2 regions of the Glutamicibacter sp. HZAU genome follow, and region 1 is predicted to be linked to the other one. Evidence: predicted binding sites of a transcription regulator. Region 1 holds the regulator's gene; the other holds the start of a gene.

Region 1 (4,288 bases):
GCAGTTCGACTCGGTCGCAGGCTCCCTGGGTCTGATGGGCGCCGGGGCTCCGTCCTGGACCGGCGTGGACGTCGGCAGTCCCTTCGATTACCCGAAGCAGGGCATCCTGTACGTAGCCAAGCATCTGCCCAAGCCGGGCCGCCAACTGGCCGCCGAGACGCTGGATGAGATCGAGGATCTCATCAAGGCCTCCGGCGGCGGTGCACTGGCTCTGTTCACTTCGAAACGCTCCGCCGAAGAAGCGGCAAGCATCTTGCGCGAACGCCTGGACGTGGAGATCCTGTGCCAGGGCGAGGGCAGCATGAAGTCGCTGGTCGAGCAGTTCAGCAGCGAACGCGACACCTGCCTGTTCGGAACCATGACCCTGTGGCAGGGCGTGGACGTGCCAGGAGATTCCTGCCGGCTGGTCATCATCGACAAGATCCCGTTCCCGCGCCCGGACGACCCGATCTCCAAAGCCCGTTCCGAGGACGTGGCCAAGCATGGCGGCAACGGCTTCATGCAGGTGGCCGCCACCCATGCCGCGATTCGACTGGCCCAGGGCGCTGGACGCCTGATCCGTTCGGTCGGGGACAAGGGCGTGGTGGCGATCCTCGATTCGCGCATGGCCACTGCACGGTACGGCAGCTTCTTGAAAGCGACCCTGCCGCCGATGTGGCCGACTGTCGACAAGAAGGTCATCACCGGAGTTCTCCAGCGTTTGAACCCGGACGGGAAATAGCTGCAGCCAGAGCATGAACTTGAGCTGTCCTTGGACTTGGGGCAGCTCAAGTTCTTTAAGCACTATCAGCAGGATGGTTGGAGATGCACTAAGGTCTGTGACAAGAACTGATGCCGCGTGAACCGGAAGGCACCATGGAGTCCATGCAGGAATTGGCACACCAAGCCGCCATCGACACCCACCAGCGTTTCGGACGGCGCCTCTTGCGGCTGCCCGGAACCTGGATTGGGCAGAACTACAGCAGGGCGCACCGGTTGCGCGACGGAAGCTTGCTCAGCGATCTCAATGGCTGCGCGCACCCGTTTTCGGAGTGGAACTATTGGTGGCAGGCGCATTATCTGGATGCCATCATTGATGACGGCCACTCCTATCTGGCAGCAGGCGACGCGGAATCGGCGCGTGCCGAGCTGGCCCGGGCCAATCATCTGTTGCGTGGCATTCGAATTCGCAACTTCGGGATGCTGCCCAACTACTTCTTCGACGATATGGCGTGGCTTGCCTTGGCCAGCGGCCGTCTGGCGCAGTTCACGCTGGCCGTGACGGGAGAAGGAAACCACGCTGCTCGGACTGCAATGCGGGTGCTGGGAGAACAGCTTCAAGCTGGCATGGACGAGGTGCTGGGCGGCGGCCTGTACTGGTCGAAAAAACGGGATTTCAAGAATACGCCGGCCAATGGGCCGGCAGCCCTGTTCTTCGGCCGAACCGGACAGAAGGACACCGCACGGCAGGTTCTCCAATGGCTGGAGAAGAACCTGTTCAGCGCCGAGCGTGGGCTGTATTTGGACGGGCTGCGGTTGGCCAGCCAGGGGCATACGGTGGAGCCAGCGATCTATACCTATAACCAGGGCACGGTGCTAGGCGCGTTGCTTGAGCTTGGCGAGCCAGCCGATCTGGCTCACGCCCAGGTGCTGATCGATGCGACCACGCACTCGCTGTCTTCCGCGCCCGGAGTACTCGCGTTCAACCGCGGGGGAGACGGGAACCTTTTTGCCGGAATCCTGTGCCGGTATCTGGCCCTCGCCGCGAAAGATCACCGCTTGGAAGCAGCAAGCAGGGAGCAGGCCAGGCAACTGGTCACGGCAACTGCAGGCCATCTGATCGACCAGGAACCGCGCCGGCTCTCGACGGCAGTCCAGCGCTGGATGATCTTCGCCGCGGCCGCCCAGATCGAGCTCGAGGCCGGCGAGTAGCTGATTAAACGAAAATTGCGCTGGTGCCAAGCACCAGCGCAATATCCACACGAAATCTAGAGCGAGCGCATGACCGAGACGACGCGTCCCATGATCTTTGCTGCATCACCCAAAATCGGTTCGTAGCGCGAGTTCTGCGGAAGCAGCCAAGTATGCCCATCACGCTGCCGGAAGGTCTTGACGGTCGCTTCCTCGTCCAGCAGGGCTGCGACGATGTCGCCGTTGTCTGCCGTCTGCTGTCGGCGGACAACTACCCAGTCGCCGTCGCAAATCGCGGCGTCAACCATTGAATCGCCGGACACCTTGAGCATGAACAGTTCGCCGTGGCCCACGAGCTGACGAGGCAACGAGAAAACATCCTCGACGGACTGTTCTGCCAGGATCGGACCGCCAGCAGCAATACGGCCAACCAGCGGAACCATGGTGGTGTCAGCAGAAGTGCTCAGCTCAATGATCTTGGCGTCTTCGCTGGCAGCCGGCTCGACCGGCTCCGAGGCCTCGGCCTTTTCGGCATCGTCGGACAATTGCAGCGGCAGCAGGATTTCCATCGCGCGCGGACGGCGTGGGTCTCGACGGATATAGCCGAGCTTTTCCAACTGGCTCAACTGGTGGGTCACGCTCGACAGACTCTTGAGTCCGACAGCGTCGCCAATCTCACGCATCGATGGCGGATAACCGTTCTTGCCGATAGACCGCTGGATCGTCTCAAGGATCTTCTTTTGGCGAATCGTCAGCGAACGTGCATTCGATCGGGGAGTGCGTTGTGATGCTGACATGAGATTTTGCCTTCCCTAGCAATCATTCGAAAGTTTGCGTGTCCAAACTGTCGGAGCTAGATGGTGAGATGTTTTCATTGCTCGTCTACTTCGAAATCTTAGTAGATAAGCGAGCTTCTTTCAAAGATTTGTTCGAAAACTTCTGGACAAGTTCCGCGAATCTCTGTTAGAACAGATATACGAGGTTCGAACAAGTTTTCGAATCAGTTCTTTCGAATAAAAATTCGCATCACTTGAATTTCTTGAGGAGACAACGTCATGGCTACCGTCGCACTTGACTCAGATCAGACCCAAGCGCCGCTGAAAATCCGCATCAACCGCCGCGGTTGGGCTGTGCTGGTGGGGATGCCCGTTTTCGCACTCACGATCGCTGCTGCTTTCTTCTTCTCCATGTTCGCCTCTGACGCGCATGCCGCGGCAGAAGATCCTGCTGGGGTTGGAACCATCGATGTCACCGTGATCCCCGGAGATACGCTATGGAGTTTGGCTCGCGACTATGCCACCGGTTACGACGTGACTTCCGCAGTTGGCCACATCGCGGAGCTCAACGCCTTGGACGGCAGCGAAATCCAGGTTGGAGATACCTTGTCGATTCCGGTCCTTGCCGGCTAGCTTCCCCCGCTGTCCAGTGTTTGTTACCTGCAGCCGTAGCGGATTCACTGGCGGGCTCGCTGCGCACGTAGACTTGATGCGTGAATGACCGCAGTGAACTTTTGAGTCAGCTGCCCTTGCGTGAGAATCTCCGCGGGCTATCCCCTTATGGCGCACCGCAAATTGACGTGCCGATCCAGTTGAACGTCAACGAGAACACCCATCCGTTGCCACCGGTAGTCGTAGACGCCATTGCCCAGGAAGTGGCCAAGGCAGCGGCAACTCTGAATCGCTATCCCGACCGCGAGTTCACCGAGCTTCGTGAACTTCTTGCCGATTACCTCGGCCACTCGCTCACCAAGGAGAACATCTGGGCCGCGAACGGTTCGAATGAAATCCTGCAGCAGATCCTGCAAGCCTTCGGTGGTCCAGGCCGTACCGTGATGAGCTTCGGCCCCACCTACTCCATGTACCCGCTGTTGGCCAGTGGTACTGATACCACCTATATCGCCGGTGAACGCGCCGAGGATTTCACCCTGTCCGCCGAATCTGCAGCCGCGCAGGTCCGCGAGCACAAGCCGAATATCGTGTTCCTGTGCTCGCCGAACAACCCCACCGGCACCGCGCTTGGCCTTGATGTCATCACGGCCGTGTACGAAGCCATGAGCGAGCACAACGGCATGGTGATCGTTGACGAGGCGTACGCCGAATTCTCCTTGGCCAGCACCAAGTCCGCACTGAGCCTGCTTGAAGGCCGCCAGCGATTGATCGTCTCGCGCACCATGTCCAAGGCATTCGGCCTGGCCGGCGCACGCGTCGGCTACCTGGCCGCTGCGCCAGAGGTCACCGATGCCATCCGCTTGGTGCGGCTGCCGTACCACCTGTCGGCCGTGACCCAGGCAACGGCGATCGCCGCCTTGAAGAACATCGAGTTGCTCCTGGCGCAGGTCGAAGACATCAAGTCCCAACGTGACCGCATCGTCGCGCGCTTGAAGGAACTGGGCCTGAAG
Region 2 (4,288 bases), on a different contig from region 1:
CACTGAATCCATGTTTACAAGAGTCCACAAAGTAGTAAATAGAGAACTTTTGTGCCATGGCATTCAGAAAAATTGATGTTAGAAGTCAAAAACTGGTCCGCGTACCCACAGGTACGCGGACCGGCGGTGGGGTTAGGCGTTCAGCTTTGCGTCGGCCGATGCTGAGCCAGCGGTCTTCGGAGACAATGCGGCGCCTTCCGGGCTGATGCGGATTGCGATCAGTCCGATCACCAGGATCGCCACCCAGAAGATGCCAACCGCGGTGATGCCGAAGCTGACGGCCAGCGCGGTGCAGATCATCGGGGTGAAGCCGGCACCGAGGGTTGAGGATCCCTGGTAGGCCAGCGACGCGCCGGTATAGCGGACATCGGCCGGGAACAGCTCGGAGATGTAAGCGCCAATCGGTCCGGCGAGAATGCCCTGGATGACGCCATTGCCGACGATCACTGCTACTGCGAAGCCCCAGCCGGTGCCATTGCTCATCAGGAAGACCGCGGGGAAAGCCCACAGGATACCGGCTGTGCCGCCGATGGTCAGGATGGTCTTGCGTCCGTACTTGTCCGAGAGCTTGGCGGCCAAGAAGCAGACCACGATGGTGACCATGGCCGCGTAGCCCTTGGTGTTCAGCACGAAGGAGCGGTCCACGCCTTGGGCCGCGGCTTCGGAAACGCCCCATGAGGTCAGGACGCCCTGGCAGGTGTAGAAGCCGAGCGAAGCGATCAGGGTAATGATGACGGTGCGGGAGTGGTTCTTCAGTACCAGCGAGATCGGGGTCTTGCGTTCCTGCTGGCGTTCGGCGGCTTTCGCATCCATTTCCTGGAAAATTGGGGTTTCTGCCACCTTCAGGCGGATGACCATGCCGATGATGATCAGGACTGCCGAGAAGATGAACGGAATGCGCCAGCCCCATTCAAGGAACGCATCACCGGTGGAGAAGGAGACGAAGGAAACCAGGAAGGTCGCCAGCAGGCCGCCGGCCGGAGCTCCGGCATTGGCGAAGGAAGCTGCGAAGCCGCGCTTGGAAGCCGGGGCGTGTTCCAAGGCCATCAAGGTGGCGCCGCCCCATTCGCCGCCGACTGCTACACCCTGGATCACGCGGAGCAGGACCAGGATGACCGGAGCGGCCGCGCCAATGGTTGCCGTCGTAGGCAGCAGGCCAATGGCAACGGTGGCCACGCCCATCATCATCATGGACAGCACCAGCATCTTCTTGCGTCCCAAGCGGTCGCCGAAGTGGCCGAAGACAATGCCGCCCAGCGGGCGGGCGATGTATCCGACAGCCAGGGTGCCGAAGGAGGCGAAGAGAGCCAAGCCAGGGGTCAGGTTGCTGAAGAAAACCTTGTCGAAAATCAGCGACGCCGCGGTGGCGTACAAGATGAAGTCGTAATACTCGATGACACTGCCCAAGAAGCTGGAACCGAGAATGCGGCGCAAATCCTTGGTATTGAGGGAGTCGCTGGGCTCCATTGCCTGTGCTGGGCGGTTCTGCTGTGATGAGGACACCTGAGAACCCTTCCTTTTCGCTGATGTGACTTAAGCCATAGTGGCTTATTTCACTCGCGCTGTCCAATTTTTACGCATTTTAAGACTAATAATATTTTCTTGAAGAGGTAAAAACCGCGGAATTCCGCGGTTTTGAAAAATTTCTTCAGCGAGTGACTTGATCTGGGTCACAGAAGTTATATAAACTGATGCACAGAATATATTTTTGAACCCGCGTGGCGGGACGCCCGATAAAGGAGCAGCAAAGATGAGTGCACGCACTGGAGAGCAGTACCTGGCAGGGCTCAAGGATTCCCGCGAGGTCTGGCTGGGAGATCAGCGCATTGACGTCACCGAGCACCCGGCATTTGCCGGCTCGATCAACGGCATGGCAGCGTACTTCGACTACCAGCACAAGTATGCAGATGACTGCCTGATGGTCGATGAAGAGACCGGCGAGCAGCATAACGTCTCGCTGCTTCGCCCGAAGAACGCGGAAGACATCGCACGCCGCCACCGCGCCTTCGACCGCCTGGCCCGCTACTCCAACGGCATGCTTGGCCGCACTCCCGACTACGTCAACGTCGTGCTGGCCGGCCATGCTTCGCGTCCGGACATCTTCGCCAAGTCCGGGAACCCGGTCTACTTCGAGCGCCTGCAGAACTACTGGCGCCTGGTCCAGGAGAAGGACCTGGCCCTGACCCACACCATCGTGCATGCGGCCATCGACAAGTCGGTCGGCGAGCTGCAGGGCATCAATGAAGAACTGACCCTGCGCGTGGTGGACCGCACCGAAGAAGGCCTGATCGTGCGCGGCGCGAAGATGCTCGCCACCCTGGGCCCCATCGCCGACGAGCTCTACGTCTACCCGGCCGTGCCGATCCAGAAGGGCTTCGAGGAATACGCGCTGTCCTTCGCCATCCCGGTCGCCACCAAGGGCGTGGTTTCGGTATGCCGCGACCACTACGGCGTGGACCAGCCAGTGGTGGACAAGCCATTCTCCTCGCGCTTCGACGAGCAGGATGCGGTCATCATCTTCGACGACGTGCTGGTTCCGTGGGACCGCGTCTTCATCGACGGCCAGCTGGATGTCTACAACTCCCTGAATGCCGGCACCGCCACCGGAAACACCCAGCAGCAGACCGCCATCCGCGCATCGGTGAAGCTCGAATTCGCTTATGACCTGTGCGTGCAGATGGCCAAGGTCACCGCCACCGATACCAAGCCGGACACCGCTGCGATGCTCGGAGAAATCTACTCCTACCTGCGCATCGCCCGCGCCGTGATCCACTCGGCCGAGGTCAACGCCTCGGAATGGGGCGGCGGAGCGTTCTTCTGCCACGATGACATCTCCGCGCTGCGCACCATGATGCCAATCTGGATGGCACGCGTGAACGACATCATCAAGTCGATGGGCTCGCACAACCTGCTGGCCACCCCGACCGCGTCCGCCTTCGAGGATCCTCGCCTGGGCCCACTGCTGAAGAAGTACCTGCCAGGGGCCAACGGCATTGCGCCGGAGGAACGCGCCAAGATCTTCCGCACCGCGTGGGACTTCGCCGGATCCGCGCTGGGCAGCCGCATCGAGCTCTACGAGCGCTTCTACCTGGGCTCGGTGGGCCGTGCCCGCGGCCTGGACCACCGCAAGGCCCAGATGAAGGGCGAAACCGGTGCCTTCGAGGCGATGTTCGCGGAGTTGGGCATCGACCCGGTTCTGGCAGAGCAGTCCGGACTGGACCTCGACGCCGCGGCAACGCGCGCCTGAGGAAATCATGGCTAACCCGACGCCCGATGTGCTCGATGCGCTGCTGGAGCACCTGCTGGAAACCCAGTACGCCCAGCTGCCGGAGGAAACGATCCAGCGTGTGAACCAGCGCCTGCTCGACTCCGTGGGAGTCGGAGTAGCAGGCCACCGTGCCGATGATGCGGCGGGCCTCATCGAGGTAGCCAAAGCCTGGGGCAGCGGTGAAGAAGCCACCGTGCTGGGGACCGGAATCAAGCTTCCGGCCACCTCGGCGGCCTTCGTGAATGCTGCCTTGATCCGGTCCTTCGACTTCGAGCCGGTGGAAGCCGAAGGCCCAGCCGGCAAGCAGGTGGCAGCCCATATTTCCGGCACCACCGTGGCCGTCGTGCTGGCCCTGGCCGAAACGACCGGGGCGAGCGGCGAAGAAACCTTGGCCGCGCTGGCGCTGGGTGATGACCTGGCAGCCCGCTTGGCCATCGCCGGCGGCTTCGATGTGTACTCGGGGCAGGACAATACCGGTACGCTCAATACCCTGGCCGCCGCGTTCATCGCCAGCCGAATGCTCGGGCTGACCAAGGCCCAGGCGCGGCATGCAACAGGCATCGCGGTGAACCAGGCCGCGGGCAACGTGGCCGCCATCTTCGATGGCGCCAACAGCTTCAAGCTGCCCATGGCCTTCGCCGCGCGATCCGGAATCGCTGCCGCGCAGCTGGCCAAGGCCGGCCTGGAATCAGCCGCTGACCCGCTGACCGGCAAGCACGGCTACTTCCAGCTGTTCGGCATCGACGCGCAGCCGGAACTGGCAGTTCAAGGTCTGGGCGAAAGCTTCCACGGCGACTGCACCATCAAGCCGTACGCCAGCTGCCGGGCAGCGCAGCCATCGCTGCAGGCCTGCGCAGAACTGGTGGCCGAAGGCACGGTGGACTACAAGGACATCGAATGCCTCACCGTCCACCTGAGCGAGCGGACCCTGAACGGATTCGTGGGGGCGCGCTTCGCGGCGGGGGACACCCGCACCGTGGCCGCGCTGTTCTCGGTGCATGCCACAGCGGCGATCGCCCT

What was found. The regulator LexA, encoded in region 1, represses DNA repair genes until DNA is damaged. The targets are predictions, from matches to a motif close to TCGAACANNTGTTCGA.
Region 2: the regulator LexA is predicted to act here: its motif matches at 1,697-1,712, upstream of EKH49_RS11785 (4-hydroxyphenylacetate 3-hydroxylase N-terminal domain-containing protein).

Annotation. Positions count from the first base shown of each region.
Region 1 covers NZ_SCKZ01000002.1:428,142-432,429, forward strand. Annotated here, with positions in the region: gene EKH49_RS04590 (ATP-dependent DNA helicase) at 1-721, shown strand, start outside; gene EKH49_RS04595 (glycoside hydrolase family 76 protein) at 865-1,911, shown strand; gene lexA (transcriptional repressor LexA) at 1,968-2,687, opposite strand; gene EKH49_RS04605 (LysM peptidoglycan-binding domain-containing protein) at 2,946-3,299, shown strand; gene EKH49_RS04610 (histidinol-phosphate transaminase) at 3,380-4,288, shown strand, end outside.
Region 2 covers NZ_SCKZ01000006.1:427,539-431,826, forward strand. Annotated here, with positions in the region: gene EKH49_RS11780 (MFS transporter) at 133-1,503, opposite strand; gene EKH49_RS11785 (4-hydroxyphenylacetate 3-hydroxylase N-terminal domain-containing protein) at 1,751-3,247, shown strand; gene EKH49_RS11790 (MmgE/PrpD family protein) at 3,255-4,288, shown strand, end outside.